4 regions of the Streptomyces sp. NPDC003697 genome follow, and region 3 is predicted to be linked to each of the others. Evidence: riboswitches for the same ligand, from Rfam matches in the RefSeq annotation. Region 3 holds a riboswitch; each other region holds the start of a gene.
The links. A riboswitch is a leader RNA that binds a small molecule or an ion and turns the genes downstream of it on or off. The one in region 3 is predicted to bind cyclic di-AMP.
Positions count from the first base shown of each region.

Region 1: it holds a riboswitch for cyclic di-AMP, as region 3 does, so the genes downstream of both, ACWDNY_RS11935 (M23 family metallopeptidase) here and ACWDNY_RS14095 (NlpC/P60 family protein) in region 3, are expected to answer to the same signal.
Region 2: it holds a riboswitch for cyclic di-AMP, as region 3 does, so the genes downstream of both, ACWDNY_RS06435 (M23 family metallopeptidase) here and ACWDNY_RS14095 (NlpC/P60 family protein) in region 3, are expected to answer to the same signal.
Region 4: it holds a riboswitch for cyclic di-AMP, as region 3 does, so the genes downstream of both, ACWDNY_RS23015 (transglycosylase family protein) here and ACWDNY_RS14095 (NlpC/P60 family protein) in region 3, are expected to answer to the same signal.

Region 1 is NZ_JBSFNN010000022.1:19,292-26,401, forward strand. Features, by position in the region: gene ACWDNY_RS11930 (aldo/keto reductase) at 293-1,237, opposite strand; gene ACWDNY_RS11935 (M23 family metallopeptidase) at 1,394-2,431, opposite strand; cyclic di-AMP (ydaO/yuaA leader) riboswitch at 2,442-2,598, opposite strand; gene ACWDNY_RS11940 (PP2C family protein-serine/threonine phosphatase) at 2,833-4,320, opposite strand; tRNA gene ACWDNY_RS11945 (tRNA-Met) at 4,550-4,623, opposite strand; gene ACWDNY_RS11950 (dihydrofolate reductase family protein) at 4,793-5,923, opposite strand; tRNA gene ACWDNY_RS11955 (tRNA-Lys) at 6,170-6,242, opposite strand; gene ACWDNY_RS11960 (amino acid permease) at 6,342-7,110, opposite strand, start outside.
Region 2 is NZ_JBSFNN010000010.1:46,137-53,246, reverse strand. Features, by position in the region: gene ACWDNY_RS06450 (bifunctional acetate--CoA ligase family protein/GNAT family N-acetyltransferase) at 1-2,633, opposite strand, end outside; gene ACWDNY_RS06445 (HPr family phosphocarrier protein) at 2,814-3,095, shown strand; gene ACWDNY_RS06440 (GntR family transcriptional regulator) at 3,408-4,103, opposite strand; gene ACWDNY_RS06435 (M23 family metallopeptidase) at 4,327-5,085, opposite strand; cyclic di-AMP (ydaO/yuaA leader) riboswitch at 5,098-5,259, opposite strand; gene ACWDNY_RS06430 (M16 family metallopeptidase) at 5,484-6,872, opposite strand; gene ACWDNY_RS06425 (M16 family metallopeptidase) at 6,869-7,110, opposite strand, start outside.
Region 3 is NZ_JBSFNN010000027.1:68,203-75,312, forward strand. Features, by position in the region: gene ACWDNY_RS14085 (NlpC/P60 family protein) at 26-1,087, opposite strand; gene ACWDNY_RS14090 (hypothetical protein) at 1,460-1,813, shown strand; gene ACWDNY_RS14095 (NlpC/P60 family protein) at 1,968-3,146, opposite strand; cyclic di-AMP (ydaO/yuaA leader) riboswitch at 3,155-3,329, opposite strand; gene pcrA (DNA helicase PcrA) at 3,673-6,186, shown strand; gene ACWDNY_RS14105 (M23 family metallopeptidase) at 6,289-7,110, opposite strand, start outside.
Region 4 is NZ_JBSFNN010000065.1:20,918-28,027, reverse strand. Features, by position in the region: gene ACWDNY_RS23025 (cytochrome P450 family protein) at 1-1,080, shown strand, start outside; gene ACWDNY_RS23020 (transglycosylase family protein) at 1,276-2,346, shown strand; cyclic di-AMP (ydaO/yuaA leader) riboswitch at 2,523-2,689, shown strand; gene ACWDNY_RS23015 (transglycosylase family protein) at 2,694-3,383, shown strand; gene eno (phosphopyruvate hydratase) at 3,735-5,015, shown strand; gene ACWDNY_RS23005 (FtsB family cell division protein) at 5,205-5,675, shown strand; gene ACWDNY_RS23000 (DUF501 domain-containing protein) at 5,711-6,298, shown strand; gene ACWDNY_RS22995 (Ppx/GppA phosphatase family protein) at 6,295-7,110, shown strand, end outside.

The DNA of each region.
Region 1 (7,110 bases), on a different contig from region 3:
GCCGGCCGTCAGGGCCCGCCCCCTGCCGCGTCGGGCGGGCGCCCACAGGCAGTTCGGGACCGGTAGGCGACCCCTCGCTGCGTCGGACGGCCCCTGACGGACGGGTCCCAGCACGCAGGTGGCCCCCGCCGCGCCGGGGGCCGGCCCTGACCGGCGAGTCCGGAGCGGGACGGCGACCCCCGGCCGCGTCGGCCTGTCCCGGCGAGCGGGTCGAGTCCGCCGTCGGACGGACCCGGGCGCGCGGGTCACCGCGTCCGGGGACCGGCGGCCGCGCTCGTCCGGGCGGGGGTTCCTAGGCCGAGGCCTCGTCCAGCTTCGCGATCTCCTGGCCGGACAGCGTCAGCTCCGCCACTCCCAGCAGCGCCGGCAGCTGCTCCACGGTCCGCGCCGAGGCGATCGGGGCCGCCACCGTCGGCTGCGCGGCGAGCCAGGCCAGGGCGACCGTGGCGACGGGGGCGCCGTGCGCCTCGGCGATCTCGTCGAGCGCGGTGAGGACCTTCCGGCCCCGCTCGGTCTCCAGGTACTTGGCGGCGCCCTGGGCCCGCGGGCTGTCCACCGTCGCGCCGGGCCGGTACTTGCCGGTCAGGAAGCCGGAGGCCAGCGCGTAGTACGGGACGGCGGCCAGACCGGAGCGCTCGGCGAGGTCGCGGAGCGGTCCCTCGTAGGTGTCGCGCGAGACCAGGTTGTAGTGGGGCTGCAGCGCCACGTACCGGGCCAGGCCCTCGCGCTCGGAGAAGTCGAGGGACGCGCGCAGGCGCTCGGCGGAGATGTTGGAGGCGGCGATGTGGCGGACCTTGCCCGCCTTCACCAGTTCGTCGAGGGCGCCGACGATCTCCTCGACCGGCACCTCCGGCTTGTCGAAGTGGGTGTAGTACAGGTCGATGTGGTCGGTGCCCAGGCGCCGCAGGGAGGCGTCGGCCGCGGCCTTGATGTTGGCGGCGGAGAGCCCCTGGAAGTCGGGGTGCTGGCTGACCTTGGTGGCGATGACGACGTCGGAGCGGTTGCCGCGTTCCTTGAGCCACTTGCCGATGACGGTCTCCGACTCGCCGCCGCGGTTGCCCTCCACCCAGGACGAGTAGGAGTCGGCGGTGTCGATGAAGTTGCCGCCGGCGGCCGTGTAGGCGTCGAGGACGGCGAAGGACTGTGCCTCGTCGGCGGTCCAGCCGAAGACGTTGCCGCCGAGGGCGAGCGGGAAGACCTCGAGGTCGGACGAGCCGAGCTTGCGTAGAGAACTCATGCTCGGTGTCAACGCACATTACGGAGTGCCCAATTCCGGATCCGCCGCAAAAGGTGGGCAAACAACTAGGGGGCGGCCCCGACGTCGCGGGGACGTGGTCAGGACCGCCGGGTCCGGGAGGCGGCTGTCAGGGCGCGGCCGTCCGGGGCGAGGCTGTCAGGGGGTGAGGCCCTTGTCGCGCAGCCACGCCATCGGGTCGATGCCGGTGGCCTGGCCGCCGGGGTGGACCTCGAGGTGCAGGTGCGGTCCGGTGACGTTGCCCGTGGCGCCCACGCGGCCGATCACGTCGCCGGTGGCGACCTTCTGCCCGACGCTCGCGCTGATCGACGACTGGTGGCAGAACCACAGCTCGGTGCCGTCGTCGAGGGTGAGGATGGTGCGGTAGCCGTACGCGCCGGCCCAGCCGGCCTCGGTGATGGTGCCGCCGTGCACGGCCTTGATGAGCGTGCCCGTGGGCGCGGCGAAGTCCAGCCCGGTGTGGTAGCCGGAGGACCACATGGAGCCGGCCTGGCCGAAGGTCGAGGTGAGGGTGTACGAGGAGGTGGGGAGCGTGTACTGCGTGGCCAGCCGGGCCAGGCGCTCGGCCTCGGCCTTCTTCGCGGCCTCCTGCTCCGCCTCCTTCTTCGCGGCGGCGGCCTTGGCCTCGGCCTCCTTCACGGCCTTGGCGGCGGCCTCCTCCGCCTGCCGGGTGGCGACGGCGGCCGCGGCCTCCTGCGCCTCCGTGTCGACCTGGACCTGCTGCTGCTCGGCCTGGGCCATGATGCGGTTGCGCAGGGCCTCGCCCGCGTCGGAGGACCCCTGCGCCGAGTCGGCCGCACCGGTGGCGAGGCTGCTGAGGGCGGTGGCGGAACCCTGGGCCGCCGGCGCGGAGTCCTCGGCGAAGAGGGTGCCCACGGAGGGCAGGTCGGGCATGGAGATCGACACCGGCGGCTTGCCGGTCTGGGCGCTGGCCATGCCGCCGGCGCCGACGGCGGCGATGACGCCGACTCCGAGGACGGTGGAGCTGCGGGCGAGCCCGCCGCCGCGCTGCTTGGTGACGCGGTGCCGGCCGCGGACCGGACGAACGGAGTCCTCGGTGGGGTTCCACCCCTCCCACGGCCCCTCGTCGGGGCGGCGGCCGCCGTACGCGAAGGTGTCGGTGCCGTTCTCACTGGTGCGGAACGGGGCCTCGGGGGCAGGCGGGTTGGACGCCACGCGGGCGCGCTCCTTTCCTTCCGTTCGCCTACCGGGTTAGCTGACGGGTTCGGAGCGGGAAGGTCTCCTACGCGCGTATACCGACCGTTCGACACGGCGGACTACGCCCGATTCACCCCACATTGGTGGTTCCCCGGTTCCCTGACGGGATTCGGCGCGTGCGCACGGAGCCGCCTCGGGTGACGGCTGGGACGACCGCGCTGCGTTATCGAACGTTAATAGACCCGAGCCATGGATTCCAAGCCGTTCGGCTTGATCGTTAAACCCTCTTGGCGTGGAGATTCTGGCCAACAAAGGCCAAATGCGGGCGAGTCGACCAACATTCACGCTGCCCGCGTCGACTGACGGTGCGTCAGGCGTTGTACGTGGAGGGACGACACGCTCACCCTCGGTGAGGCCGGTCAGGACCGGCGTACGGCCAGCAGGGCCATGTCGTCCGCCAGGCCGTCCCCCGTGTGCCGGCGCACCTCTGCCGCGAGGGTGGCCAGCAGGGCGTCCGGGTCTCGGAAGACCCGCCCGGCCAGGCGCTGTTCGGGGTCGTAGAAACGGCCCCGTTCGTCGCGGGCCTCGGACAGGCCGTCGGTGTGCAGGAGCAGGGTCGCCCCGGCGGGGAAGCGGGTCTCCTCGGCGCGACAGGGCCGGCTGCCCAGATCCTCCAGGCCGAGCGGCAGTGCGGGCTCGTCGGCGAGCAGCGGACGCACGGTGCCGTCCGCGTGCAGCAGGAGCGGCGGCGGATGGCCGCGGTTGACGATCCTCACCATCGCGCGGTCGTGCGGGATCTCGGCCAGGACGGCCGTGGTGAAGTCCTCGCCCGTGTCGAGCCCGCCGCCCCGCGCTCCCTCGCGGGCCAGCGCCCGCTCCAGGCGCCCCGCCACCCCCTCCAGCGTGGCCTCCTGTTCGGCGGCCTCCCGGAACGCCCCGAGGACCACGGCCACGGCCGCCACCGCCCCCATCCCCTTGCCGCGCACATCGCCGACGACCAGCCGCACGCCGAACGGGGTCTCCTGCACGGCGTACAGATCCCCGCCGATGAACGCGTCCGCCTGCGCCGCCTCGTAGCAGGCCGCGACGTCCAGCCCGCCGATCCGCCCGGCCGGCTCGGGCAGCACCGCGCGCTGGGCCGCCTCGGCGATCTCGCGGGCGGAGGCCAGCCGCTCGTGGCCGCGGCGCACGAGGAGGTTGATGAGCACGGCCAGCACCGCGACCGTCGCCACGGTGACCAGCTCGGTGAACGCCCCGACGCGCCACACAGCACTGGTGCCGAGGTGCGCCGTGAGCACGACGCCGACGGCAGCGGCCCCCGTGAGCGCGGTGGCCCGCCGCGACAGCAGCGGCGCGGCGACCAGGGGCGCGGCCGTGAGGAGCGGGGCCGCGGTGACGTCGGTGGGCGCGAGCCAGTCGAAGACGGCGCCGACGGCGAGCAGCAACGCCGGGAGCAGCGGGGCGAGGGCACGGGGGTAGGGGGTCCGCCGCCGCACGCCCGCACCGGGCGGGGCGGCAGCGGCAGCGACAGCGGCAGCGGCAGCGGCAGCGGTGTCCCCGGTACCCGGGCGGGGGGCGAGGTCGCCGGGCGATCGGCCGCCGACTTCGGCGCGCGGGGCGCCGGCCTGGGTGCGCCGGGCCCCGGGAGAAGAACCGCGCGGGGTGGCGTGGGCGCCGACGGCGGGGGCGGTGGGATCCGGGCCGACCGCGAGGGTGCCGCGCGGGGCGGACCCGGAGGTGCCGTGCGCGGCGGCCCTGGAGGTGCCGCCTGGGGCGGACGCGGAAGCCCCGTGGGCGACGGCGTGGCCGTCAACGGGGCGCCGACGGCCGTGCCCGTTCCCGGGCTCGCCCATGTCCCAGGGTTCGAGGGCGTACGGCCGCTCGTCCTCCACCTCACCTGGCCGCACTACTCGTCTCCTGCCCCACACGCCGAACGCCGGTCTCGCCCGGTCCAGGTTTCCCGGAGCCGGTGCGGGGAGCGAGCTGGTGGGGGCCGACCGGATGAACCGGCTGATCCGAAGGTGACCCGGGACACGTACAGCCGCGGGAAACGGAGAACAGCCGCGCGGCAGCCCGCGCCCCCGGAAAGCACTCAGGGCCGGAATCCTGGAACGGATTCCGGCCCTGAGCCTTCAGTAGCGGGGACAGGATTTGAACCTGCGACCTCTGGGTTATGAGCCCAGCGAGCTACCGAGCTGCTCCACCCCGCGTCGTTGTGCTTTGAGTGTACGGCATGCGCAGGACAGATGGCCAATCGCTTCCCGCGCCGCGTGTCCGCCGCCGGGACCGGCGCCGGGGAAGCCCTCACCACCGGGCGTCCTCGCCACCGGGCGGCGCGGACGCCCTGGCCGGCACCGCCGGCCGACGGGAGGGTCCCGCTCAGCCGAGAAGGTGCCGGTTCGGCGCCTTGGCCCGCTCCTCGTACTCCGGCAGCACGACGGTCTCCGCACCCCCGGCCGCCAGCACCCCGGCCCCGTCGGCCGCCTCGACGAACGTGTCCGGCTCCCGCCAGGCCGTCACCACCCGCCGCACCCCCGCGTCGAGGATCAGCCGGGCGCAGGGACGGGGCCGGGAGGTCCGCCGCGCGCAGGGTTCCAGGCTGCTGTACACGGTGGCGCCGGGCAGGCGCGGATCGGCACCGTCCACCTTCGCCAGCGCGGCCTCCTCCGCGTGCACGACCGGGTCACCGCCCTCGCGGGAGTACCCGCGGGCCAGCTCCGTCCCGTCGGCGGCCACCACCAGCGCGCCCACGCTGAACGCGGTCCGCGACGGCGGGCACCGCTCCGCCAGCTCGCAGGCCCTGCGCAGCCAGTGCCGGTCCGCGGGCGAGGCGAGACCTCCGGTGCCGGGAGCCGTCGGCTCGTACCGCATGAGGACGACGTCCTCGATGGCCCGCGTCTCCACCAGCCGCAGCCGGCCGCCCTGGTAGGCGCCCGGCCCGAAGAGCCGCGGCGCCCCGGGATCACCCACGAACAGCGGGGCGAGGACGAGCTGCAGTTCGTCCGCGAGCTGCTGCTGGATCAGCTGGGTGTGGACGATCCCGCCGCCCTCGACCATCAGCCGCCGCACCCCGCGCTCGTCGTGGAGGTGCTCCAGCAGCCGCCGCCAGTCCACCTCCGGGCCCAGCGGCACGACGTCGGCGGCGATACCGGCCTCGCGTGCCCGGTCCGCGCCCGGGTCGGTGGTGTAGAGGACCTTCTCCCCTCCCGTGTGCCAGAACGGGGCCCGCGGGTCCAGATCGCCCGAGGTGCTGACCGTGACCTTCAGCGGGTACTCCGGCCGGCCGGCGGCTACCCGGGCGGCCCGCCGCCCGGGCGAGTTGACCAGCAGCCGCGGGTTGTCGGTGCGCAGGGTGCCGGCGCCGATCAGGATGGCGTCGACGGACGCCCGTACCTCGTCGACCCGGTCGAAGTCGGCGGGGCCGGAGAGCAGCAGCCGCTCGGGGCCGGTGTCGTCCAGATAGCCGTCGAGGGAGACGGCGGCGGACAGCAGGACGTACGGACGGGGCATCGACGCACTCTCTCTCGGAGCCGGACCGGCTGCTTGCACCGCTCCATCCTGTCCGTCCCCGCCGGGACACGGGCACGCCGGGCCGCGCGCCGCCCGGAGACCGGGCACGCGCCGCCGGACGGGCCGGCAGCGGGCCGACGTGTCCACTTGCCGACCGCCGGACTCCGGCCTGCCGCGCCGGCCCCGGAAACGACGGGACCCCCGGCCGACACAGGTCAGTGGGGGTCCCGGCCCCGAGGGGTCCGGTAGGCCCTGTGGGACTCGAACCCACAACCAATGGATTAAAAGTCCACTGCTCTGCCAATTGAGCTAAGGGCCCAGGCGATGTTGCTCGTCCGAGCATAACCGCAGGAGCCCGTCTTACCGATCGGGTATCGGGCAGCGGGGCCGGAAGTGCACCGTGCGGGTGCCGGCCCGGCTACGGATCGACCGGTTCGGGGGCGCCGGCGCGGGCCGCTTCGCGGGCCAGGGTGCGTTGGTGACGGGGGTTGAGGAACCAGTGCCGGGCCGAGGCCAGCCACCAGGTCGCGGCGAAGCCGAGGACGACCAGGACGGCGACCGGGGCGTAGTTGAACGTCTCCCAGGTCACCGGGGAGACCTGCGGGAGCATGAAGAGGACCGTGATCACGCCGACCCACGCCACCGCCACCACCCCGATCACCTGCGACCAGCGGCCCAGGTGCCAGGGCCCGCGCTCGAACGCCTCGCCCCTGCGCACCCGCAGCAGGGTCGGGACGACGTAGGCGATGTAGAGGCCGATCACCGCGATGGAGGTCACCGCCGCGTAGGCCGTGACGTTGATCAGATAGGGCAGGCCGAGCGCCAGCGCTCCGAGGGCCGCGAGCCACACCGCGGCGACCGGTGTCCGCGTGCGCGGGCTGACCGTGTGCCAAACGTGCGAGAAGGGCAGCGCGCCGTCGCGTGAAAAGGCATAGATCATGCGGCTGTTGGCCGTCACCGACGCCATGCCGCAGAACAGCTGCGCCCCGATGACCACCAGCAGCAGCGCCTTGCCCGCGGACGCGCCGAGGGCGTCCAGCAGGATCTGGGCGGGCGGTGCGCCGGTCGGTGACGCGAGCGCCCCGTCGTACGACTGGATCGCGAAGGTGAAGCCCAGCAGCAGGACGAAGCCGGCCAGCCAGGAGGTCCAGATGGAGCGGACGATGCCCTTCGGGCCCGCCGTGGAC
Region 2 (7,110 bases), on a different contig from region 3:
GCCCGTACGACGGTGTCGACGCCGCGCGGCGCCATGGCCTGCACCACGGGGCGCAGCTCGTGCGGGTGCCCGAACAGGTCGGTCAGCTCGGCGTAGGCGCGGCGCAGCTGCTCCTCACCGACGAGGTCCAGGCGCACGCCGCCGAGGTCGGCGCGGTGCCGCAGGTGCGGGGCGGTGGCCTTGAGGGCGACGGGGTAGCCGAGGGTGCGGGCGGCCTCGACGGCCGCGTCCGGGGAGGGTGCGGGGATGGCCTCGCGCAGGGGGATGCCGTAGCGCCCGAGGAGTCCTCGGGTCTCCTCCGTCCCCAGGGTGAGGCCCTGTCCGCGGGCGAGCAGCCGGTGGATGAGCCCGGCGGCGCCCTTCTCGTCGATGTCGTCGTACTCGGGCACCTTGCCGGGGTCGGCGGCCTCCCGCCGCCACTGGGCGTAGCGCACGGCCTCGGCGAGGGCCCGCACGGCACGCTCGGCGGCCGGGTAGGCGGGGATGAGCCGCACGCCGGCGCCGGGGGCGGGGGCGCCTGGGGCGGGGGTTCCCGGGGCGACGGGACCGCCGGGCGCCTCGGGACCGCCGGGGGCCCCGGTCGGCGACTGGGCGCCGGCCGGGGCCGGGCCGGAGCCCGGCCCCGGGGCCGTGTCGGTGTCGGGTATGCGCTGGGTGGTCACACGGACCGCCGGCCCCGAACCGGCCCGCGGATCCGCACCCGCTTGAGGTCCCGCGCCGGCCTGCGGACCCGTGCTGGCCGCCGCCGACAGCGCTTCCGCCAGGCCGCCGAGTTCGACATGCACGACGAGCACCGGCTTGCCGGGAACCGCCTCCGCGGCCGAGCGCAGCGCCTCGGCCAGAGCCGCGTCCTCGGCGGCCTTCTCCCCCACCGCCGGGATCGCCGTGACGACCACCGCGTCGCTGGTGTCGTCGGCGAGCGCGCTCGAGAGCGCCTCGCGGAAGTCGTCCGCCGAGGCCGCCGTCGTCAGATCCACCGGTGGCCGGGGCCGCAGCCCCTCGGCGAGGCAGCGGTCGTAGGTGAGCACCCCGAGCGACTCGGAGTTGCCGAGGATCGCCACCCGGGGCCCGGTGGGCAGCGGCTGCCGGGCGAGCAGCAGACCGGTGTCGACCAGCTCGGTGATCGTGTCCACGCGGATCACCCCGGCCTGCCGGAGCAGCGCGGACACCGTCGCGTGGGGCAGCCGCGTCGCCGGCACGGCGTGCCCCTGGGGGGCGGAGCCTGCGCCCTGCACCACCACCAGCGGCTTGGCGGCCGCGGTCCGCCGGGCCAGGCGGGTGAACTTGCGCGGGTTGCCGATGGACTCCAGGTACATCAGGGCGACGTCGGTGTCGGGGTCGTCGTACCAGTACTGGAGGACGTCGTTGCCGGAGACGTCCGCCCGGTTGCCGGACGACACGAACGTCGACACGCCGGTGACGCCGGTGACCCCTCCCCCGCGCCGCTGCAGCCGGGACAGCAGCGCGATGCCGATGGCCCCGGACTGGGCGAACATCCCGATGCGTCCGGGCCGGGGCATCTCGGGGGCGAGGGAGGCGTTGAGCCGGACGTCCGGCGAAGTGTTGACGATGCCGAAGGCGTTGGGCCCGACGATGCGCATGCCGTACGCGCGCGCGTGCCGTACGAGGGCCCGCTGGCGCTCGCGGCCCTCGGGGCCGCTCTCCGCGTATCCGGCGGAGATGACGACGAGTCCCTGCACGCCGTGTTCGCCGCACTCGGTGACGACCTCCAGGACGCGCTCGGCGGGCACGGCGACGACCGCGACGTCGACCGGTGAGGGGATGTCGCGCACCGAGCGGTGGGCGGGCACCCCGTCGATCTCGTGCCGGTCCTCGGGGAAGGCGCGGTTCACGGCGTGCAGCCGGCCGGTGAACCCGGCGTCGCGGATGTGGTCCAGGATGCTGCGGCCCACGCCTCCGGGTGTGCGGCCGACGCCGACGACGGCGACCGAGCCGGGCGCGAGCAGCCGCCGTACCGACCTGGCCTCGGCCCGCTGTTCGCGTGCGCGCTGCACCGCCACGGAGCGGTCCGTCGGCTCGATGCCGAACTCCAGGTGGACGACGCCGTCCTCGAAACTGCGCTTCTGGGTGTAGCCGGCGTCCGTGAACACCTTGATCATCTTGCTGTTGGCGGGCAGCACCTCGGCGGTGAAGCGGCGGATGCCGCGCTCGCGGGCGACGGCCGCGACGTGCTCCAGCAGGGCGGAGGCGACCCCGCGGCCCTGGTGCGCGTCCTGCACGAGGAAGGCGACCTCGGCCTCGTCGGACACGGCGGGCGCGGGGTCTTCGCCGGCGGGGGCGGTCGAGGGGCGGGACGAGGCGGGCCTGCCGTCGGCGCCGATGCGGTCGTAGCGGACGGTGGCGATGAACTCGCCGCCGACCGTGGCCGCGAGGCCCACCCGGTCCACGAAGTCGTGGTGCGTGAAGCGGTGGACGTCCTTGGCGGACAGGCGCGGGTAGGGCGCGAAGAAGCGGTAGTACTTCGACTCGTCCGAGACCTGCTCGTAGAAGCTGACCAGGCGGTCGGCGTCGTCGACGGTGATGGGGCGGATGCGCGCGGTGCCGCCGTCGCGCAGCACCACGTCGGCCTCCCAGTGGGCGGGGTAGGCGTGCCGGTCCGGCGAGGTCTGCATGAGCCCCAGCGTAAGGCTCGCATCGGACGGCGCGGCGAGGCAGTCTTCTGGGGAAGGCGGACGCCGGCCGGGGCCGCGTACGGCGCCGCCCGTGGGCGGGCACCGGCCGCTCACGGCCCACGCCCCCGCATGTGGGAAACTGGTCTAGACAACCCTGGACCACCTGAAGGGCAGCATCACATGGCTGAGCGCCGCGTCAACATCGGCTGGGCCGAGGGCCTCCACGCCCGCCCCGCCTCCATCTTCGTCAGGGCCGCCACGGCCACGGGCGTCCCCGTGACGATCGCCAAGGCCGACGGCACGCCTGTCAACGCGGCCTCCATGCTGGCCGTGCTCAGCCTCGGCGCCGAGGGCGGCGAGGAGATCGTCCTCGCATCCGACGCCGAGGGCGCGGACGCCGCGCTCGACCGGCTGGCCAAGCTGGTGACCGAGGGCCTCGAGGAACTCCCCGAGACCGTCTGACCGCACCGGCCCGTTCCAGCGGTGAGGCCGCCTCGCCCCGTCCACGGGCGGCGCGGCCACGTCGTTCCGCGGCGCGGTGCGGTAGGGGAAGCGGCGTATTTCCCCGGGGATTCCGTGTAGAGGTCAGGCGTCCCACGTCGGACGCCGGGATCTCTTCGCCGGACACCCCTCATCGGGTATCGGAATTCTTCGCCGGTCATTCCGTACGGCACGCCGCGGCGAATACGCGGACAGGCAAGAAAAGGGCCTGGAATGCCGTCCCACCGAATTCGCCTTCCCCCGTTTCTCCGCTCCCTGTATACGCCCCTCGTGTTAATCACGGGGGCCCGGTATGTAGACGGGGCGTTGCGAAGTGCTCTCGGGGACGGCGCCGTCAGGCAGCGCGGGGACGCGCAGCCGGTGCGCGGCGGCCGCGCGCTCGGCGTGCAGGGCGGTGAGCGCCCGGGCCCGCTCCGCATCGCCGCGGGCGATGGCGTCCACGATGGCGCCGTGCTGCGCCCAGGACTCCACCGGATCGGCCGGCGCCCGCACCGTGTACATCCAGGCGGTCTTGTACCGCAGCTGGGTCAGCGCCGACGTCAGCGCGGGACTGCCGCAGGCCCGGGCGAGCGTCTCGTGGAACCAGCCGCCCAGCGGGCGCAGCTCCTCCCGGCTGCCCCGGCCTGCCCGTTCCTGCCCGAGTCCGACCAGGCCGTGCAGCACCTTCAGGTGAGCCCGTGTGCGCCGCTGCGCCGCCCGCGCTGCGCACAGCGGCTCCAGCAGCGCGCGCATCTCCAGCAGGTCCGCCGCCTCCCGCTCGGTCGGCTTGGCGACGCACGCACCCGCGTGCCGCCGGGTCACCACGAACCCCTCCGCCTCCAGCGTGCGCAGGGCCTCACGCACGGGGACCCGGGAGACGCCGTACCGGCGCGCCAGGACCTCCTCTGTGAGCCGGCCTCCGGGCCGGTGGACGCCGGCGACGATATCGTCCCGGATCGCGGTGCACACCGAGTGCGCCGGAATGCGCATGACGACCTCCGCCTCGATTCCCGTGAACGGTGACGCTGTACACGTTTTCCGTGACTCTATGGCAAGGGGCCGCAATGTCCGACGGCGCAGCGGAATCCATGCGTATTCTTTTGGACACGGGCGCGCCCGGGCGCCCGCGAGTCCGGGCGCCCATTGCCCAGGCGTTGGGAAAACGCCGAAAGCCCCGGCTGGGTGGCCGGGGCTTTCGCGAAGTCCGCGCGGGTCAGACGTCGAGGCCGTGCTTGCGCAGGTAGGCCACGGGGTCGACGTCGGAGCCGTACTCCGGGCTGGTGCGGGCCTCGAAGTGCAGATGCGGTCCCGTGACGTTGCCGGTCGCGCCGGAGACGCCGATCTGCTGGCCGGGGGTGACCCGCTGGCCCACCGAGACACCGATCGACGACAGGTGGCCGTACTGGGTGTACATGCCGTCGGCCATCCTGATCACGACCTGGTTGCCGTACGCGCCGCCCCAGCCGGTCTCGACGACGGTGCCGGCGCCGGCCGCGTGCACCGTGGTGCCGCTCGCGGCGTGGAAGTCGATGCCGGTGTGCGAACCGGACGACCACAGGGTGCCGCCGGTCTTGTAGCCGGTGGAGACGTACGAGCCGGAGATCGGCAGGACGAACATGTTCAGGCGCCGACGCTCGGCCTCCCGGGCGGCCCGCTCCTTCGCCTCGCGTTCCTTCTTCGCCACTTCGGCGGCCTGCCGGCGGGCGGCCTCCTCGGCCGCCTTCTCCTCGGCCGCCTGGTGCTGGGCGGCGGCCTGGGCGTCGATCTGCGCGGCGACGGAGTCGCCGATGGTGACCACAGGGGTGAGGCCCGTGTCCTCGGGGCTGGGGGTCTGAGCCGCCATCGCCGGAGCGGCGGCGAGACCGCCGAGGACGCCGGTGGTGGTGAGGGCCGCGACACCGGCCGCGCGGGCGGTGGTGCGGTGTACCCGGCTCGGCCGGCGGTGCTTGCCGGTGGCACGGCTGAACGCCATGGACAGGCTGGTCCTTTCCTTCCCTCTCGCCTACCGGGTTAGCTGACGGGTTCGGAGCAGGAAGGTCTCCTACGGGCCCCCTCGCACGAGGCGCGGGCGTCCGATTCACCCCAGGGACGGTGGGTCCCCGGCTCCCCTGGCTCGCGCCGTACGGGGACTCGGCGATGACTGTCCGGTGCCGCGGGCGCGGCGCACTGCCTGACGGACAGCCGGCATGACGCTAATCGGGCCCGGATTCAATTCCCAAACGGAAGCAAGGTTTTGTAGCGCACGCCACAGGGCAGACAGGCAGTCTCTCCCTCAATTCGGACAACAGGGAGCCCTGGTGACACTCCGGTCACCAGGGCTCCCGCATGCGTGCCGCTCCCCCGGCCGGCCGGGGGCCGGGGGACGGGCCGCTACTCGGCCGTCACCACCTCGACCCGGCCGATGCCGAGGTCCTCGACGGGCGCCTTGATCTGCGCCGCGTCACCGACCAGGACCGTCACCAGGCGGTCCACCGGGAAGGCGTTGACGACGGCCGCGGTGGCCTCCACCGTGCCCGTGGCCGTGAGCTGCCGGTACAGCGCCGCCTGGTAGTCGTCGGGCAGGTGCTGCTCGACCTGGTCGGCGAGCGTGCTCGCCACGGCGGCCGCGGTCTCGTACTTCAACGGCGCCACCCCGACCAGGTTCTGCACGGCGGTGTCGCGCTCGGCGTCGGTGAGGCCCTCGGCGGCGAGCCTGCGCAGCACGGTGAACAGGTCGTCCAGGGCCGGGCCGGTGTTCGGCGTGTCCACGCTGCCGCTGATCGCGAGCATCGCCGCGCCGGAGCCGTCGGGGGCCGAACGCAGCACCTGGCCGAACGCCCGCACGCCGTAGGTGTAGCCCTTCTCCTCGCGCAGGACGCGGTCCAGGCGGGAGGTGAGGGTGCCGCCGAGGCAGTACGTGCCCAGCACCTGGGCGGGCCAGACACGGTCGTGCCGGTCCGGGCCGATCCGGCCGATGAGCAGCTGGGTCTGGACCGCGCCGGGCCGGTCCACGATCACCACGCGGCCGGTGTCGTCGGCGGTGACCGGCGGCACCGCACGCGGCTTGGCCGGGGAGCCGGTCCAGGCGCCCAGGGTCTCGCCGAGCAGCGCGTCGAGGTCGACGCCGGTGAGGTCGCCGACGACCACGGCGGTGGCCGTGGCGGGGCGGACATGCCGGTCGTAGAAGGCGCGGACGGCCGCGGAGTCGATGCCGCGGACCGTCTCCTCGGTGCCCTGCCGGGGGCGCGACATGCGCGAGTCGGCCGGGAAGAGCTGCCGGGACAGCTCCTTCGCGGCGCGGCGGGAGGGGCTGGCCATCTCGTGCGGGATCTCGTCGAGCCGGTTGCGCACCAGCCGCTCTACCTCGCTGTCGGCGAACGCCGGGGCCCTGAGCGCGTCGGCGAGCAGGCCGAGCCCCTTGGCCAGGCGGGAGGCGGGGACCTCCAGGCTCAGGCGGACGCCGGGGTGGTCGGCGTGCGCGTCGAGGGTGGCGCCGGCCCGCTCCAGCTCGGCGGCGAACTCCTCGGCGGAGTGCTTGTCGGTGCCCTCGGAGAAGGCGCGCGCCATGATCGTCGCGACGCCGTCCAGACCGGCCGGCTCGGCGTCCAGCGGTGCGTCCAGCAGCACCTCGACGGCGACGACCTGCTGACCGGGGCGGTCGCAGCGCAGCACCGTCAGGCCGTTGTCGAGGGTGCCGCGCCCGGGTGCGGGGAAGGCCCACGGCTTCGCCTCGCCGGCCTCGGGCCGGGGGTGGAACTCCATCGTGGCGAGATCGGTCACTTCGCCGCCTCCTCGGTGTCGTCGGTGGCCGGGGCCTCGGCGGCGTCCGGGTTGTCGGTGGCGTCCCCCTGACCGGCGACGGGCTCGTAGACGAGCACCGCGCGGTTGTCCGCGCGCAGCCGGGCCTCTGCGACCTCCCGGACCTCCTCGGCCGTCACCTCCAGCACCCGGTGGACGGCGGTCAGGGCGAGCTGCGGGTCGCCGAACAGGACGGCGTAGCGGCACAGCTCGTCGGCGC
Region 3 (7,110 bases):
CTTGCGTCGTGCTTCCGCCCAGCCCTCACACCACCCGCGTGGCCCCCGAGAACGGCATCTCGTCGATCGCGGCCACACGGACCGGCGCCGAGGGGTTCGGAGCGTGGATCATGCGGCCGCCACCGACGTAGATGCCCACGTGACTGACGCCGGAGTAGAAGAACACCAGGTCGCCGGGCAGCAGGTCGGACCGGGAGACGCGGCGGCCCGCGCCGATCTGCGCGTAGGTCGTGCGGGGCAGCGAGACCCCGGCCGCGCGGTAGGCCGCCTGGACCAGCCCCGAACAGTCGAAGGCGTCCGGCCCGGTCGCGCCCCAGACGTAGGGGCTGCCGAGTTGTCGGTACGCGTAGGCGACGGCCGTCGCGGCACGGGAGCTGGGCGCCTGCGCCGATCCCGGGGCGCCGAGTCCCTCGCGTGCGCCGCCCGCCGCGCGTGACGAACGGTCCGGGCCGTCGGCCGCGCCGATCGCCGCGCGCTGCCCGTCGGAGAGCCTGGCCAGCAGCCGTCGGGCCTCGCTCAGCTTGCCGGTGACGGTCCCCTTGTACCGCTCGCGTTCGGCCTGCCGTGACCGGAGCGACGCCAACTCGACGCGTGCCGCCCCGCGCAGCCGCTCGATCTCCCGCAGCCGACCGCGCACGCGCGCCACGGCGGCCGCCCGGCGGTCGCCCGCCCGCTCGGCGAGCGCGGCACCGTCCAGGTACCGCCCGGGATCGTCCGACAGCATGAGACGGAGCGTGGGATCGAGGCCGCCCTCCCGGTACTGTGCCGCCGCCACCGAACCGAGAGCGTCCCGCGCCGAGTTGAGTTCCTGCGCCGCGCGTGCCGCCCGGTCCCGCAGCGTCCTCAGCCGCCGCTCGGCGGCGTCCGCCGACTCCTTCGCCCCGTTGTACTTCTCGGTGGCGACCTCCGCCTCCCGGTAGAGCTCGTCCACCCTCGCCCTCACCCGCTCCGGCGTCGGCTGCGGATCGGCGTGCCCGGTTCCGTCGAAGCCGGCCGCGGTGGCCGCGCCCGCGAGGGCGATCGTGACCGCCGTACGGGCCGTGCTGCCGCTCAGCGAGCGCCGGTGGGGCCTGCGGTGCGCTGCCACGTGGAGCGTCACGTCCCTTCTCACGACCGCGCGAGGGCGGTATGCGCGTCCGGCGGCGGCCCGCACAGGGGGAGCAGGGCCGCCGCCGGACCTTTCGGCGGTGGCGTCCGGCTGCCGCCCTGCCCGGACGGTGGTGGGGAGCCGGTCACCTGGGGCAGGACGCTAAACCTGGGCGTGTGCGGCCGGTGACAGGTTGTACGGAAGTGACGTCCGGGGACCGGCCGTTGACCGTAAGCGACCGCGAGCACGGGCCGGCGGTTCCGTCTTGACGGGGGTGATGACCGATGCCGGCGTGCGCGGGGCGTCGACGACCGGTGAGGTGCTATGGGCCGGACGAAGGCGGCGCGGCGGGGCCGCGTAGGCTCCCGGGCCATGGACGTACTCATCCATCTCTTCGTCGGTCTGCACATCGTCGGCATCGCCGCGCTCCTCGGTGGTTTCCTCACCCAGGTGAAGGCGATGGGCCAGGGCACCGCCCGCTTCGTGCCGGGGATGCTGCACGGTGCCCTGACCATGCTGGTCACCGGCGTGATCCTGGTCGGCCTCAACCAGGCCGACGACCAGCACGTCAACAACATCAAGATCGGCGTGAAGCTGGCGCTGCTGATCGTGATCATGGGCCTGGTCTACGTGAAGCGGGACGAGGAGAGGGTGAGCAAGGGCATGTTCGGGCTGGTCGGGCTGCTGACCACGGCGAACGTCTTCATCGCGGTGCTCTGGACCTGACCGGCCCGTTCGGCGCGCGCCGGTCCTCGGGACCGGCGACGCGCTTCCGGTCCCGCCCGCCGTGCGCGTGCCGGATCGGTGCCCGGTTCGGTGCCGGGCGGGAGGCCACCGGATCAGCCGGAGGCGCCCCCGGGGCGCGGGGGGACGCCCTCGGTCAGGCCGGGCGCACCACGCTGTGGATCGCCGACTCGCCGTCGTAGTAGACGGACTCCTCGCGCACATAGGCGCCGGGCTTGGGGGCGTGGATCATCATGCCGTCGCCGATGTAGACGCCGACGTGGCTGATGTCGTCGTAGAAGAAGACCAGGTCTCCGGGCCGGGCCTGGGAGAGCGGCACCGTCGTGCCCGCGTCGACCTGGTCGTAGGTGGTGCGCGGCAGGGTGACGCCGGCGGCCTTCCAGGCGGCCTGGGTGAGCCCGGAGCAGTCGTAGGAGCCCGGCCCCGTCGCGCCCCAGACGTACGGCTTGCCGATCTGGTCGCGGGCGAAGGCGAGGGCCTTGTCGGCCTTGGTGGCGGACGAGAGGTCCGACGTCGGGGAACCTGCCCCTCCCGAGGGGCTCGCGGACGGCCCCGCCGCAGGCCCCGAGGTGCCGGCGTCCTGTCGCGCGGCCTGGTCCGCCGTACGGGCCGCCTGCTGCCGCGCCAGCTCCGCGGCCCTACGGGCGGCCTCCTGCTGCCGCTGCTCCTCGAGGGCCGCCAGCCGCGCCTTCTCCTGGGCGCTCAGCGTGGCCAGCAGCTCGCGCGCGTCCGCGAGCTTCCTCTGGACAGTGGTCTTGGCCGTCCTGATGTCGTCCTGCGACTCGGTCAGCGTCTCCAGGCTGCGGGTGGCCTCCCGCCGCTTCTCCATGGTCGCCGACTGCTCGGTGACGTAGTCGTCCACCATGCTCTTCTGACGTTCGGTCAGCCGGCTCATCAGCTGCGCCTGGTCGAAGTAGTCCTGGGGCGTGTCGGCGAGCAGGAAGGTGGCGGTGTCGGGCGCGGAGGCACCGGTGCGGTACTGGGCGGCGGCGAACGATCCCAGCCGCTCACGCGCCCTGTTGAGCCGTTCGGTGCGCTTGGCCACGTCGTCGAGGAGGGTGGTGACGCGCTTGCGCTGCTTGCCGGTCCTCTCCTTGGCGGCGTTGTACTTCTCGGTCGCCGACTCGGCCTGGCGGTACAGGTCGTCGACCTTCTTCTCGACTTCTTCGATGCTGGGCCTGTCGTCGTCGGCGGGGGCGGCGTTGGCCGACTGGGAGAGCAGGGCCACGGAGGTGAGGGCGGCGGTGGCCAGCGCGGGGGTGCGTATGCCTGCCACGCCCGTACCCGTGGGGCGCGTCTTGCGGTGCGACGCCAAGGGAGGCGACTCCTTCCATCGTCCGCCTACCGGGTTAGCTGTCGGGTTCGGGCGGGTGGTTCGGAAGGGTTGCCCTACGGTCCGTACTCGCGGGGAGGTCCGGACCGATTCACCCCGGGGTTCGGTGTGGGTCCCCGGCTCCGGCTCCCATGGCGGCGAGGCCGGACTCGGCGGAGGCCGCACGGCCCGGCGACGTTCGCCGGAGAGGGTCGTACGGTCCGACGGCACGCTAGCCAACTGGTGTGGCTGTTGTGAAGGTTGATGTGCGATATGCCCGATACATTTCCGTGACCTGGGGCGGGTCTGCCGTTCCTGTGAGCGTGCGGCTCCGCTCCGTGAGGAGATCTTCCGGTCGCCGCCGGGAGCGTGGGGGAGCGGTCGCCGACCGATCGTGGACGGTCGTTCACCGAGCGAAGCAGACCACAGCCGGTCATGACCGGTCGCGGACGGTTGCCGGCCGGGCGGATCGGGCGATGTTTCAGGGCGGCGGCCGGTTGTCGGTGCGGCGCCCTAGACTCGTAGAGCGATGAGCAGCCTCTTTGACGACAGCTTCCTGGCCGACCTCCAGGCTCCGCGGGGCCACGAGGGGGAGCCCCCACCGCCCGACGACGAGCACGCTCCGGAACCGGTTCCGGACGATCTGTTCGGGGGGAAGTTCGACGTGCCGCCGGACCGGTGGGGCGCCTCCGGCTCCGGCGGGGGCGAGAGTGCGGGAGGGTACTACCGCGACGGCGCCCCGCGCCCGGTCGTGGACGCCGCCGCGCTCCTGCGGGGGCTCAACGACAACCAGCGTGCCGCGGTCGTGCACGCCGGCTCGCCCCTGCTCATCGTGGCCGGCGCCGGCTCCGGCAAGACCCGTGTGCTCACGCACCGCATCGCCCACCTGCTCGGCGAGCGGGGCGTCCACCCCGGCCAGATCCTCGCGATCACCTTCACGAACAAGGCCGCGGGGGAGATGAAGGAGCGCGTCGAGCAGCTCGTCGGCCCGCGCGCGAGCGCGATGTGGGTGATGACCTTCCACAGCGCATGCGTCCGCATCCTGCGCAGGGAGTCGAAGAAGCTCGGCTTCACCTCGTCCTTCTCGATCTACGACGCCGCCGACTCCAAGCGCCTGATGGCCCTGGTCTGCCGCGATCTCGACCTGGACCCCAAGCGCTACCCGCCGAAGTCGTTCAGCGCCAAGATCAGCAACCTCAAGAACGAACTGATCGACGAGGAGGACTTCGCCGCCCAGGCCACCGACGGCTTCGAGAAGACCCTCGCCCAGGCCTACGCCCTGTACCAGTCGCGGCTGCGTGAGGCGAACGCCCTCGACTTCGACGACCTGATCATGACGACGGTCAACCTGCTGCGCGCCTTCCCGGACGTCGCCGGGCACTACCGCCGCCGTTTCCGTCATGTACTCGTCGACGAGTACCAGGACACGAACCACGCCCAGTACGCCCTCGTACGGGAACTCGTCGGCACCTCCGAGCACCCCGTGGACGTACCGCCGGGCGAGGACGACGTCCCGCCGGCCGAGCTGTGCGTGGTGGGTGACGCCGACCAGTCGATCTACGCCTTCCGCGGCGCGACCATCCGCAACATCCTCCAGTTCGAGGAGGACTACCCGGACGCCACGACCATCCTGCTGGAGCAGAACTACCGCTCGACGCAGACGATCCTGTCCGCCGCCAACGCGGTCATCGAGCGCAACGAGTCCCGGCGCCCGAAGAACCTGTGGACCAATGCGGGCGCCGGTGCCCGCATCACCGGGTACGTCGCGGACACCGAGCACGACGAGGCCCAGTTCGTCGCCGAGGAGATAGACCGCCTGACCGACGCGGGCGACGCCAAGGCAGGCGACGTCGCCGTCTTCTACCGGACCAACGCCCAGTCCCGTGTGTTCGAAGAGGTGTTCATCCGCGTCGGCCTGCCCTACAAGGTCGTCGGCGGAGTCCGCTTCTACGAGCGCAAGGAGGTCCGGGACGTCCTGGCCTACCTGCGGGTGCTGGCCAACCCCGAGGACTCGGTGCCGCTGCGCCGCATCCTCAACGTGCCCAAGCGGGGCATCGGGGACCGCGCCGAGGCGATGATCGACGCACTCGCCCAGCGCGAGAAGATCAGTTTCCCGCAGGCCCTGCGCCGCGTCGACGAGGCGTACGGCATGGCGGCCCGCTCCACGAACGCGGTCAAGCGGTTCAACACGCTGATGGAGGAGCTGCGCACGGTCGTCGAGTCGGGCGCCGGCCCCGCCACGGTCCTGGAGGCGGTCCTCGAACGCACCGGCTACCTGGCCGAGTTGCAGGCGTCCACCGATCCGCAGGACGAGACCCGCATCGAGAACCTGCAGGAACTCGCGGCCGTCGCGATGGAGTTCGAGCAGGAGCGGGGCGAGGGCGAACCGGGCACACTGGCCGACTTCCTGGAGCAGGTCGCGCTGGTCGCCGACTCCGACCAGATCCCCGACGAGGAGGACGGCGACGGCGTCATCACGCTGATGACCCTGCACACCGCCAAGGGCCTCGAGTTCCCCGTCGTGTTCCTCACCGGCATGGAGGACGGCGTCTTCCCGCACATGCGCGCCCTCGGCCAGACCAAGGAACTGGAGGAGGAGCGACGGCTGGCGTACGTCGGCATCACCCGCGCCCGCGAACGGCTCTACCTGACCCGCTCGACGATGCGCAGCGCGTGGGGCCAGCCGTCGTACAACCCGCCCTCCCGCTTCCTGGAGGAGATCCCGGCGGCGCACGTGGACTGGAAGCGGACGGGCGGCTCGTCGGCGATGTCCTCCGGTCCGGCGTCCGCGGTGGCGGCTTCGCTGTCGTCGTCCCGTTCGCGTTCGTCGGCGTCCGGCGCCTCCGGCTTCGCCACGCGCCGCACCGCGGACAAGCCGGTGGTGTCCCTGGCCGTGGGCGACCGGGTCACCCACGACCAGTTCGGACTCGGCACCGTCGTCGCGGTCAAGGGCACCGGCGCCAACGCGGAGGCGACGATCGACTTCGGCGACACCAAGCCGAAGCGGCTGCTGCTGCGGTACGCGCCGGTGGAGAAGCTGTAGTCCCAGGGGGCAGAGGGAGGGGCCCCGACCGGTCGGGGCCCCTCCGATACGTCGATACGTCGGAATGCCGGAGCGCCGGACCGCCTGAACGCCGAGGCGCCGTCAGTTGGGGTTGAGGTCGTGGCTGCGCAGCCACGGCAGCGGATCGATCGCCGAACCGCCGCCCGGCCGCACCTCGAAGTGGAGGTGGGGGCCGGTCGAGTTGCCGGAGTTGCCGGAGTACGCGATCGGCTCACCGGCCTTGACCTGCGTGCCGGAGGGTACCCGGTAACTGGAGAGGTGGCAGTACCACGTCTCCGTGCCGTCCTTCGCGGTCAGGATCAGCATGTTGCCGTACGCGCTGTTCCACTGGGTCCGAACCGTGCCGTCGGTCGCGGCCATGACCGTCGTCCCGTACGACACGGGGAAGTCGATACCCGTGTGCAGCGACATCCAGTTCACGCCGGCCTGGCCGTAGTAGGCACTCAGCCCGTGCTGCGCGACCGGCAGGGCGAACTTCGGACGCAGCCGCTCCTTGCGCGCCGCCTCCTCCGCCGCCTTCTTCTTCTCGAGTTCCTGCTGCGCCTTGAGGTCGATGCGCTCCTGGGTGCGGCTGGCCCGGTCGGCGAAGTCGTCGGCGCCGGCGGACAGGCTCTGCAATTGGGTGTCGAGCTTGATGTTGGCCGCGGACGGCTGCACGGCGTGCGCCTCGGACGCGGTCGTCGAGGTGTCCTTGCCGTCGTCGGTGAAGGTGCCGACCGAGGCGGCGGCGATCCCGGCGACCCCCATCACGCAGGCCGAGGGCACGGCCACCGTCAGCAGCGCGGAGCGCCTGGCCGGGGGGCGTCGGCGGGAACGGGCCGCGCCGCGGGTCGCGGCACGTGAGGGTGACGCGGCGAGCGGAGTGATCTCTTCCTGGTCGTCGAGCAGCGGCGCGTCGGCGGG
Region 4 (7,110 bases), on a different contig from region 3:
GCGCACGCCAGGGGCAGGACCGGCATCCCCGGCGAGCGCAAGGCCGAGCTGATGACGCACCTGCTCAACATCGACCCGCCGGACCACACCCGGCTGCGCCGCCTCGTCAGCACGGCGTTCACGCCCCGCCGTGTCGCCGCGTTCGCACCGCGCGTGCAGGAGCTGACCGACGGCCTCATCGACCGGTTCGCCGAGCGGGGCAGCGCGGACCTCATCCACGAGTTCGCCTTCCCGCTGCCCATCTACGCCATCTGCGACCTGCTCGGCGTCCCCCGCGAGGACCAGGACGACTTCCGGGACTGGGCGGGCATGATGATCCGCCACGGCAACCCGCAGGCGGGCGGCGGGAGGCGGGCGGGCGGGTCGCGCGGCGGCGTGGCCCGGTCGGTCAAGCTGATGCGCGGCTACCTCGCCGACCTGATCCACCGCAAGCGGGCGGCCCTGCCCGCCGAGCCGGAACCGGGCGAGGACCTCATCTCCGGTCTCATCCGCGCCTCCGACCACGGCGAGCACCTCACCGAGAACGAGGCCGCCGCCATGGCCTTCATCCTCCTCTTCGCGGGTTTCGAGACCACCGTCAACCTCATCGGCAACGGCACCTACGCCCTCCTGACCCACCCCGGGCCGCGGGACCGGCTGCAGCGGTCCCTGGCGGCCGGCGACCGCGGCCTGCTGGAGACCGGCGTCGAGGAACTGCTGCGCTACGACGGCCCGGTGGAGATGGCCACCTGGCGCTTCGCCACCCGGCCGCTCACCATCGGCGGGCAGGAGATCGCTCCCGGCGACCCGGTCCTCGTCGTCCTCGCCGCGGCGGACCGGGACCCCGAGCGGTTCGCCGACCCGGACGTGCTCGACCTCGGCCGTCGGGACAACCAGCACCTCGGATACGGGCACGGCATCCACTACTGCCTCGGTGCGCCGCTCGCCCGGCTGGAGGGGCGGCTGGCGCTCGCCACGCTCCTCACCCGGCTGCCCGATCTGCGACTCGACGCGGAACCGGCCGACCTGCGCTGGCGCGGCGGGCTCATCATGCGCGGCCTGCGCACGCTGCCCGTCCGGTTCACACCGGCCGCTCCGTAGTAGCTGTCGGAGAGCGGTCGCTCACGGTCCGGTCGACGAAGACAAAGGTGACACGCGCTCAACTCTGTGATGTTCACGTGATCTACGCGGCATTAACTTGTGACAGGCGATTGTCAGCCGATACGTTCACGCATCAGCGCGGCGCCGTGCACCACCCGTCGCGCAGATCACCGCTGTCCCACGAAAGGTCTCCGCATGCTCTCCGGGAACGGTCGTCACCGGCGCCCCCGTCAGGCCCCGGCCATGCTCGTCGCGGCCGGAGTGACCGGATCCGCCATCGCCATCCCACTGCTCGGCGCCAGCGGCGCGAGCGCGGCCGACGGCACCACGTGGGACAAGGTCGCGGAGTGCGAGAGCGGTGGCTCCTGGAGCGCCGACAACGGCAACGGCTACTACGGCGGACTGCAGTTGTCCCAGGACGACTGGGAGAAGTACGGCGGCCTCACGTACGCGCCGAGCGCCGACCAGGCCAGCCGGTCCCAGCAGATAGCCGTCGCCGAGAGGATCCTCGACGAGAGGGGTCCGGGCGCCTGGCCCACCTGCGGACTGCTCTCCGGGCTGCACCAGGACACCGGTTCGGCCGACGTGGACACCGGTGTGAGCAACGACTCGCCCTCGAACTCCGGTTCGTCCGGCTCCACCGGAACGCCCCGGGTGCCCGACTCGGGCCTGTCCGACGGGGCCCAGGACTCCGGGCGCTCGGCCGGTGATTCCCGGTCCTCGTCCGGGGGTGAGGCCTCCGCTTCGTCCGACTCGACGGACGATTCCGGCCCGAATCCGTCCTCTTCGGGCTCTTCCTCCTCTTCGTCCGCCAAGGCGGGCGATCCTGGCAAGTCCGGCACATCCGCGCCCGCCGCTCCGGGCGGCACGCGGACTCCCGACAGCTCGCCGTCCGCGCCGTCCCGATCGGACGATTCGGACAACTGGCAGCAGGCCGCCGGTTCTTCCGCCCTCGTGGACACCGGGGCGCTCGGCACCGGCCGTCATCGCGGCGGCAGTGCCGCGGAGGATTCGGCCGGCACCCTCGCGGCCTCGTCCGCCGGCCGTCACGCCGTGCGCGACACCGACGACGCCCGTGCCGCCGGGGGGTCCTACATCGTCCGCGCCGGCGACTCCCTGGCGTCCATCGCCGACTCCCTTGACCTCGACGGCGGATGGCGGGCGTTGTACGCGGCGAACCGCGACGCGATCGGCTCCGACCCGAACAGCATCGTCGCCGGTCAAGCGCTGGATGTAGACACCGAAAACGCCCGAAACCAGGGGTAGTTCACGTGGGCATTGGTGCCGAATGACCGTTTCGGTGAAAGTGTGGGATGAGTCTCAGAAGCCCTGATCGTCTTTGAAATTCCGCGGCGGCCGTGTCTACGGTCGTGATCGTTCGCCATCGCGAGCCCCGGTCGCCGTAACGCCGAATCCTGCCAGCGGCTGCCCGGGAACAGTCGTCGCGTCACGCGCCGCAGGCAGGAGCGGGGGACCCAAGGTAAGTGCCGTGCCGGGCTGTTGCCCGGAGCGGCTCGGGGTGAAGCCGCGTCTCGCAGAGGGACGCGGCCGGGCAACTCAACCGGCCCGAACCCGACAGCTCACCTCGCAGGCGTCGGTGAGGGGATCCAACCATGCTGTTTTCCGGCAAGGGCACGCACCGTCGTCCGTCCAAGGCCACCCGAGCCATCGCGCTCGCCGGTGTCGCCGGCACCGCCGTCGCCGTCCCGCTGATGGCGTCCGGCAGCGCCTCCGCCGCCACCGTCTCCGAGTGGGACGCGGTCGCCCAGTGCGAGTCCGGCGGCAACTGGTCCATCAACACCGGCAACGGCTTCTACGGCGGTCTGCAGTTCACCAACTCGACCTGGGCCGCCTTCGGTGGCACGGCCTACGCGTCGCGTGCCGACCTGGCCGGCAAGGCCCAGCAGATAGCCGTCGCCGAGAAGGTCCTCGCGGGCCAGGGCAAGGGCGCCTGGCCGGTCTGCGGCAAGGGCCTGTCGAACGCCGCCTACAACGGCGGTGCCCCGGCCGCGTCGAACAGCGGCTCCACCCAGGGCGGCGGCGCCACCGCCAACCGCTCCACCGAGCAGAAGGCCTCCCGCTCCACCGAGCGCCCGGCCGCCAAGAAGACCGTCACCACCCCGACCGGCAAGAAGGTCGCGAAGGGTGACGGCGAGTACAAGGTGGTCACCGGCGACACCCTCAGCAGGATCGCGGCGAAGCAGAACGTCCAGGGTGGCTGGAAGAAGCTGTTCGACCTGAACAAGGACATCGTCGACAACGCCGACCTCATCTACCCGGGCCAGCAGCTGCACCTGAAGTGACAGCCGGCCGCTGACCGGGCCGTAGAGCCCCGACGGGCGCGGTCCCCCACGGCGGGGGCCGCCCCCGGCTCCCCGGCTCCTGCGGTCCACCCCGTCCCCCGGACTCCCCGCTCCGGTGCGTGTTCCCCCGTGCGCACCGGAGCGGGGCTTTTCGTTTCGCGCCTCGTTCGCTCCTGCCAGGGCATTTCCCGGACTCGCCCGGACCCCTTTGTTCCGAGCGGGAACAATGTGTACCGTCACCTTGTCCACGGGGCGGTCGGTCGGCTGTTGAAGGCCCCGGGACGGTTAGGCTCTAGTCGCAAGTCACACCAGCCCCGCACTTCCAGCGTCACATCCAAGAAGGAGATGCTCGTGCCGTCGATCGACGTCGTCGTAGCCCGGGAAATCCTGGACTCCCGAGGCAATCCCACGGTCGAGGTCGAGGTCGGCCTCGACGACGGCAGCACCGGGCGTGCCGCCGTCCCCTCCGGCGCCTCCACCGGCGCCTTCGAGGCCGTCGAGCTCCGCGACGGTGACCCCAACCGCTACCAGGGCAAGGGCGTCGAGAAGGCCGTCCTCGCCGTGATCGAGCAGATCGGCCCGGAGCTGGTCGGCTACGACGCCACCGAGCAGCGCCTGATCGACCAGGCGATGTTCGACCTCGACGCCACCGACAACAAGAGCTCCCTCGGCGCCAACGCCATCCTCGGCGTCTCCCTCGCCGTCGCCCACGCCGCGTCCGAGGCGAGCGACCTGCCGCTGTTCCGCTACCTGGGCGGCCCGAACGCGCACCTGCTGCCGGTGCCGATGATGAACATCTTGAACGGCGGCTCGCACGCCGACTCCAACGTGGACATCCAGGAGTTCATGATCGCGCCGATCGGCGCGGAGTCCTTCTCCGAGGCCCTGCGCTGGGGCGCCGAGGTCTACCACACCCTGAAGAAGGTCCTGAAGAGCAAGGGCCTTTCCACCGGCCTCGGCGACGAGGGCGGCTTCGCCCCGAACCTCGGCTCCAACCGCGAGGCCCTCGACCTCATCCTCGAGGCGATCACGGAGGCCGGCTACACCCCCGGCGAGCAGATCGCCCTGGCGCTCGACGTGGCCGCGTCCGAGTTCTACAAGGACGGCTCCTACCTCTTCGAGGGCAAGGAGCGCTCCGCCGCCGAGATGACCGAGTACTACGCCGACCTGCTCGAGGCGTACCCGCTGGTGTCCATCGAGGACCCGCTGTTCGAGGACGACTGGGAGGGCTGGAAGACCATCACCGCCAAGCTCGGTGACAAGGTCCAGCTCGTCGGCGACGACCTGTTCGTCACCAACCCCGAGCGCCTGGCCCGTGGCATCGAGGAGGGCGCCGCGAACGCCCTGCTGGTCAAGGTCAACCAGATCGGCTCGCTGACCGAGACCCTCGACGCCGTCGAGCTGGCCCAGCGCAGCGGCTACAAGTGCATGATGTCCCACCGCTCCGGCGAGACCGAGGACGTCACCATCGCCGACCTGGCCGTCGCCACCAACTGCGGCCAGATCAAGGCCGGTGCCCCGGCCCGCTCCGAGCGCGTGGCCAAGTACAACCAGCTGCTGCGCATCGAGGAGATCCTCGACGACGCCGCGGTGTACGCCGGCCGCAGCGCCTTCCCGCGCTTCAAGGGCTGAGCCGTCCGCCAGGTAGGCCCAGCCAGTCGTACGTACGTCCCCGTACCCGGTCCCGTACCGTGTGCGGGGACGTACGTACGTGTGACGTGCCCGCGGGCCGGCGGGGACGATGGCCGGGCCGTCCCGGGACATTCCCGGAGCCCGGCCGACGAGAGAGGTGACCGGCGTAGTGAGGCGAGGTGACATGCCGTGACCGACCGGGACCGGTTCTCCACCGCGACCAGGCTCAGGCTGCTCGGTGAGCAGACGGCGGCCCGCGTCTACCGCTCCCAGACGCGGCGGCAGGCCCGTCGCTCCCGGCTCACCGGGCGCGCGGCGCTGCTCGCGCTCGTGGTGTGCTCGATGGTCGTCGCGCTGGCGTACCCGATGCGGCAGTACGTCTCCCAGCGCGCCGAGATCGCCGACATGCGGCAGCAGAAGCGGCAGGCCCAGCAGCGGGTGCGGCAACTGCGCGACCTCAAGGCACGCTGGCAGGACGACGCCTACGCCCAGCAGCAGATCCGCCGCCGGCTGCACTACGTGTTGCCGGGGGAGACCGGATACGTCGTGGTCGACCCCGGCACGGCCAAGCAGTCGCGCGCCGACCTCACCCCGGCACGCCGTCCCTGGTACGCCAACGTCTGGGACGGCGTCGACAAGTCCGACGCCTCCGCCCAGTGAACCCGACACAGACCTCAGAGAGACTTTCGTACGGCATGCAGACCCCTCCGCCGCCCACCCCGCGTACCGAGCCCACCGACACGGACGTCGAGGCCTTCCAGCAGCAGCTCGGGCGGCCACCGCGCGGACTGCGCGCGATCGCCCACCGGTGCCCCTGCGGGCAGCCCGACGTCGTCGAGACGGCGCCGCGGCTGCCCGACGGCACGCCCTTCCCCACGCTGTACTACCTGACGTGCCCGCGCGCCGCGTCCGCGATCGGCACGCTGGAGGCGAACGGCGTGATGAAGGAGATGACGGAGCGCCTCGCCACCGACCCCGCGCTCGCGGACGCCTACCGGGCCGCGCACGAGGACTACATCCGGCGCCGCGACCAGATCGAGGAGCTGAAGGGCTTTCCGAGCGCGGGCGGCATGCCGGACCGCGTCAAGTGCCTGCACGTGCTGGTCGCCCACTCGCTGGCCGCCGGCCCCGGCGTCAACCCGCTCGGCGACGAGGCGCTCGCGATGCTGCCGGAGTGGTGGCTGAAGGGCCCGTGCGTCACGGTCGCGGGGCAGGACGCCGGCGCCCCGTCCTCCCTCGACGACGTGGCCGCCCCGAACACCGCCGAGGAGGACCGCAAGTGACCCGTGTCGCCGCCGTCGACTGCGGTACGAACTCCATCCGTCTGCTCGTCGCCGACGTGGACCCGGCCACCGGCCGGCTGGCCGAGCTGGACCGGCGCATGACCATCGTGCGGCTCGGCCAGGGCGTCGACCGCACCGGGCGGCTCGCGCCCGAGGCGCTGGAGCGGACCTTCGCGGCCTGCCGCGAGTACGCCGGGGTCATCAAGGAACTCGGCGCCGAGCGCGTGCGGTTCGTGGCCACCTCGGCCTCCCGGGACGCCGAGAACCGGGAGGAGTTCGTGCGCGGTGTCGTGGACATCCTCGGTGTCGAGCCCGAGGTGATCTCCGGCGACCAGGAGGCGGAGTTCTCCTTCACCGGCGCGACCAGGGAGCTGACGGGGCGGGACGACCTGGCCCGGCCGTTCCTGGTGGTGGACATCGGCGGCGGGTCGACCGAGTTCGTCGTCGGCGACGACCACGTTCGCGCGGCGCGTTCCGTGGACGTCGGCTGTGTGCGCATGACCGAGCGCCACCTGGTGCGGGACGGGGTCGTCGCCGACCCGCCCACCGAGGAGCAGATCGCCGCGATAAGGGCGGACGTCGAGGCCGCCCTGGACCTCGCCGAGGAGACGGTGCCGCTGAGGGAGGCGCACACGCTGGTGGGCCTGGCCGGGTCGGTGACCACCGTGTCGGCGATCGCGCAGGACCTGCCCGAGTACGACTCCGCGGCGATCCACCACTCCCGGATCTCCCGTGACCGCGTCCGCGAGATCACCGAGCGTCTGCTGCACTCCACGCACGCCGAACGCGCGGCCATTGCGTCCATGCACCCC